Regions from separate parts of the Saliniradius amylolyticus genome, predicted to be linked through region 2. Evidence: predicted binding sites of a transcription regulator. Region 2 holds the regulator's gene; the other holds the start of a gene.

Region 1 (2,411 bases), 2.1 Mb from region 2:
GGAATGCAGATAGGCATCATCAAGCTCCATCAAAAAAGACCAGAGTGCCATCTTGCCAAGGCCCGGGGAAAAGTCAACATCTTTACGTCTAGACGTCTAAATGAAGTTGATTCTGTCGATACAAAAAAGCCGCTGATGACAGCGGCTTTTTCTGTTAAATACTTAGAGACTATTACAGCTCTTCCTGCTCCTCGGCCTCTTCATTCTTGGGCTTTTTAGTCAATAACAGACGTTCTCTAATTTGAGTTTCGATTTCATTGGCGATCTCCGTATGCTCTTTTAAGAAACGCACACAGTTGGCCTTACCCTGACCAATTCGCTCACCATTGTAGCTGTACCAGGCTCCGGCCTTCTCCACCAGCTTCTCTTTCACGCCCAGATCCAACAGTTCGGCTTCTTTACTGATGCCTTCGCCGTACATAATGGCAAACTCGGCCTGCTTAAACGGCGGGGCCACCTTGTTCTTGACGACCTTGACCCGGGTTTCGTTACCCACCACCTCGTCACCTTCTTTCAGTGAGCCGATACGACGAATATCCAAGCGTACTGACGAGTAGAACTTCAGGGCATTACCCCCGGTGGTGGTTTCGGGGTTACCGAACATCACACCGATCTTCATCCGGATCTGGTTAATGAAGATACACAGGGTATTGGAGCGCTTGATATTGGCCGTCAGCTTACGCAGCGCCTGTGACATCAAACGCGCCTGCAAACCTACGTGAGAGTCCCCCATTTCGCCTTCGATTTCCGCCTTCGGTGTCAGTGCTGCCACCGAGTCCACAACCACCACATCCACTGCCGCTGAGCGCACCAACATGTCGCAGATCTCCAGCGCCTGCTCACCGGTATCCGGCTGGGAGACTAACAGCTCATCCACGTTTACACCCAGCTTGCCGGCATAGACGGGATCGAGTGCGTGCTCGGCATCCACAAAGGCGCAGGTCTTACCGGCTTTTTGCGCTTCGGCAATTACTTGTAAGGTCATGGTGGTTTTACCGGAAGACTCCGGACCGTAAATTTCCACCACCCGGCCGGTTGGCAAGCCACCAATACCCAGCGCAATATCCACACTCAGTGAACCGGTGGAAATAGACTCCACATCCATGGCCTGGTTATCACCCAGGCGCATGATTGCACCCTTACCGAATTGCTTTTCAATCTGTCCGACCGCTGCGTTTAGCGCTCTGCTCTTATTCTCATCCATCGCTTTGGCTCCTGTATGAGCGGGTAGCTTAATCGTTACCCAGAATTATACTGTACAGTTATACAGTTACAAGTCATGTATAGAAATTCGTTGTAACTGCATGAGTTTATTCGAATTAATTTTTATTGAGGTACGCCAGGGTCGTGGTTAATGCATCCTGAATAGCCTGCTGACGCACCTGATGCCGGTCACCGTCAAAGCGCCTCGACCAGGTAATGGTTTTTTCACACACCGCTAATGCAAACCAGACGAGGCCAACCGGCTTTTCCGGCGTGCCACCATCGGGCCCGGCTATGCCGCTCACGGCTACTGCCACCTCGGCATCCGCCCGGCGCTGTGCGCCTTTTGCCATGGCATCCACGGTTTCTGAAGAAACGGCCCCGGAGGTTAGTAATATGCTTTCATCGACGCCCAGCTCACCGATTTTGGCCTCGTTAGAATAGGTAATAAATCCCCGTTCGAACCACTGAGAACTTCCAGAAACACTGGTGATGGCGTATCCTATGCCGCCTCCGGTACAGGACTCGGCACAGCTAATGCGCCACCCCTGATGTTTTAGGGCGGCCCCTAATTGAGTGGCTGTGTCGACAATCGACTCCGTAAGTGTCATAAATCACCATCACAAACGATAATAATAGCGCCATTATGCCGTCTGAAAACGCCGCCACACAAGCCGAACTCTTTCATCAAGAGCACATTGCCAAGCACACGCCGATGATGCAGCAATATCTACGCATTAAGGCCGAGCATCCACAGATTTTACTGTTCTATCGCATGGGCGATTTCTACGAGCTGTTTTACGACGACGCCAAGAAAGCCGCCGAACTGTTGGACATTTCCCTGACGGCCCGCGGCAAATCTGGCGGCGACCCTATTCCTATGGCGGGCGTGCCCTACCATTCGGTGGAATCCTATCTGGCCCGGCTGGTAAAACTGGGGCAGTCGGTGGCGATTTGCGAACAGATTGGCGATCCCGCCACCAGTAAAGGCCCGGTGGAACGTCAGGTCACCCGAATTGTCACCCCAGGCACCGTTACCGACGAGGCGCTACTGGAAGACAGGCGCGACAATGTGCTGGCGGCGGTGTTTGAGCATAAAGACCACTACGGTTTTGCCGCGCTGGATGTGGCCAGCGGCCGCTTTACTCTGGTAGAACTGAACGGCGATGATGCCCTGTCCGCCGAATTACAAAAGACCCAGCCTGCCG
Region 2 (2,411 bases):
ACCCCGATCACCACACAGATCCAGAATATGGTCATATGCAGGTCATAAACCTGACCGCTGATATCTGTGACCCCCTGGCGCAGGTTCAGATTACTTCGCTGCTGTTCAGCACCAGCAGCAAAGCTGATGAGTGTACTAAATAGCGCAGTGATTACACTTCTGCCCACGTGACATCTCCTCTGTCAGAAGTTAACGCTGTCTGATGTCCGCCGGTAGCAGATCACCAACGGGTTTTCGTTAAGAAAACCGCAGCATTGTTATTTTTCTGTTAAAAGCGGTATAAGAATTGCGCAAACAGGGGGGCAATGTCCAGCCCTTTATGGATAAAAATACATCAGGCGATGAATAAATAGCCAGATCCCCTGTTTTCATCAAGGTCCAAGCTAAGTATTTAAAATATGAAGTTTTTTCGACAGTGCGGATTTTACCTCGATGCAGCTCCGAGGCGGTTGGGTCAAGACAATCATTCAACGACAGACTCCCACCTCTGCCATTGAATGATCATACTTATTGGTAAGGTCCTGAGTTAATTCCAACTCTGATTGCGGATAACACCTACCGCAATACCTTCGATGGCGAACGGCTGACTGGCCAGATCCACCTTAATAGGCGCATACTGCTCATTTTCGGCGTGCAATAGAATCTGGGTTTTGCCTTTGCGCTCCAGACGTTTGACAGTGACGTCTTCATCCACACGGGCTACCACAACCTGACCGTTATGCACATCCACCGTGCGGTGTACCGCCAGCAAGTCACCGTCCAGAATACCGATATCTTTCATACTGTCACCGTTAACACGCAGTAAAAAGTCGGCATGGGGGCGGAATAGCTGAGGGTCCACCTGATAATGACTTTCCACATGCTCCACCGCCAATATAGGCTCACCGGCCGCCACGCGCCCAATAAGCGGCAACCCTTCCGCTTCCGGCTCAGGCTCGTCAATAGGAGTCAGCAGCCGTATCCCTCTGGAGGTGCCCGGCATGATCTCAATGGCGCCCTTGCGGGCCAGAGCCTTAAGGTGTTCTTCAGCCGCATTAGCCGACTTAAAGCCTAAACGCCGGGCGATTTCGGCCCGTGTTGGCGGCATACCCGTGTCGGCGATGTTGTCTTTAATCAGTTGCAGGATTTCCTGCTGTCTTGGAGTTAGCGGTCGCATAGCCTGTCTTTCCATACAGTTTTACTGTCAGTATATCCAGTTGTTAGTAAATCGCAAGTCGCGACAATTTTTACCTCAGATGCTATGCTTCGCGCACTCTTATGGCGAAGGAAGTAACGACAAATGAGCTGGCTACAGCGATTCTGGCTGACGCTGGTTAGTATCCCTAACCGATTACTGGTACGGACCAAGACCATTCCCGCGGATATAGAAGAAGAATTAGGCATCGATCCTAATCGTCCGGTGTTGTACCTGTTAAATACCCGATCCTCCAGTGATCTGTTGGCACTGAGAAACAGCTGCCGCGACAAGGGTCTGACCGATCCAACGGACAGGGTCACTCTGGCCGCTCAAACCTTTCCTGCCACGGTGTATTTAAACAAGCCACAGGGGTTGTTCTCTCGTAAAGTGGCCGCGACCGATGCCGCGAACCGTTTCAGCGAATTGATGAACCTGCAGCGTCAACATCCGGAGCTGGACTTTCAAATTCTGCCGGTATCGGTTTTTTGGGGGCGTGCTCCCGGCAAGACAACCTCAGGCTGGACCGAGCTATTGGCGGACCGCGCAGCACCCAGCTGGCTGAGAAAGTTATTGATTGTATTATTTCTGGGTCGGGATAACGCCGTCTGCTTCAGTCGTGCAGTATCGTCACAGCGTATTGCACAGGATAAAGGTACCGATATTCAGGTAGCCCACAAGCTTATCCGCGTGGCACGCACCCACTTTTACCGGCGCAGCGAGTCTATGACCGGCCCCAGGCTGATCAGCCGCGAACAATTGCAAAATGCCATTCTCGGTAGCCCGGCCGTGAAAGCTGCCATTGCCGAAGAGCATAAGGGCAAGAAGGTGTCTGTGGACGAAGCCCGCCAACGGGCCAGAAGTTACCTGACGGAAATTGCCGCCGATTATCGTGAGGGACTGATACGCCTGGCCGACCGACTTCTCACCCGGGTCTGGAACAAGATCTACAATGGCATCGAAGTCCACAACGCAGCCCGGGTCAGGGAGCTGGCGCGCAAGGGACATGAGATCGTCTATGTGCCCTGTCACCGAAGCCATATGGACTACTTACTACTGACCTATGTGATCTATCATGAAGGCCTGGCCACACCTCATATTGCCGCCGGTATCAACCTGAACTTCTGGCCTGTGGGTGGTATCTTTCGTCGGGGCGGCGCTTTTTTCCTGCGCCGAAGCTTCGGCGGCAACAAGCTCTACACCGCCGTATTTAAGGAATACCTTCAATTTCTTTTCG

Evidence for each region. Region 2 encodes LexA, which represses DNA repair genes until DNA is damaged. Its sites were predicted from a motif close to TACTGTATNNNNATACAGTA; they were not measured.
Region 1: recA (recombinase RecA) is a predicted target of LexA. The motif match lies at 1,253-1,272, and genes of this name have one in related genera.

The regions. Positions count from the first base shown of each region.
Region 1 covers NZ_CP029347.1:2,207,022-2,209,432, forward strand. Annotated here, with positions in the region: gene metA (homoserine O-acetyltransferase MetA) at 1-17, opposite strand, end outside; gene recA (recombinase RecA) at 173-1,204, opposite strand; gene HMF8227_RS10300 (CinA family protein) at 1,320-1,814, opposite strand; gene mutS (DNA mismatch repair protein MutS) at 1,850-2,411, shown strand, end outside.
Region 2 covers NZ_CP029347.1:71,217-73,627, reverse strand. Annotated here, with positions in the region: gene coxB (cytochrome c oxidase subunit II) at 1-167, opposite strand, end outside; gene lexA (transcriptional repressor LexA) at 527-1,156, opposite strand; gene plsB (glycerol-3-phosphate 1-O-acyltransferase PlsB) at 1,280-2,411, shown strand, end outside.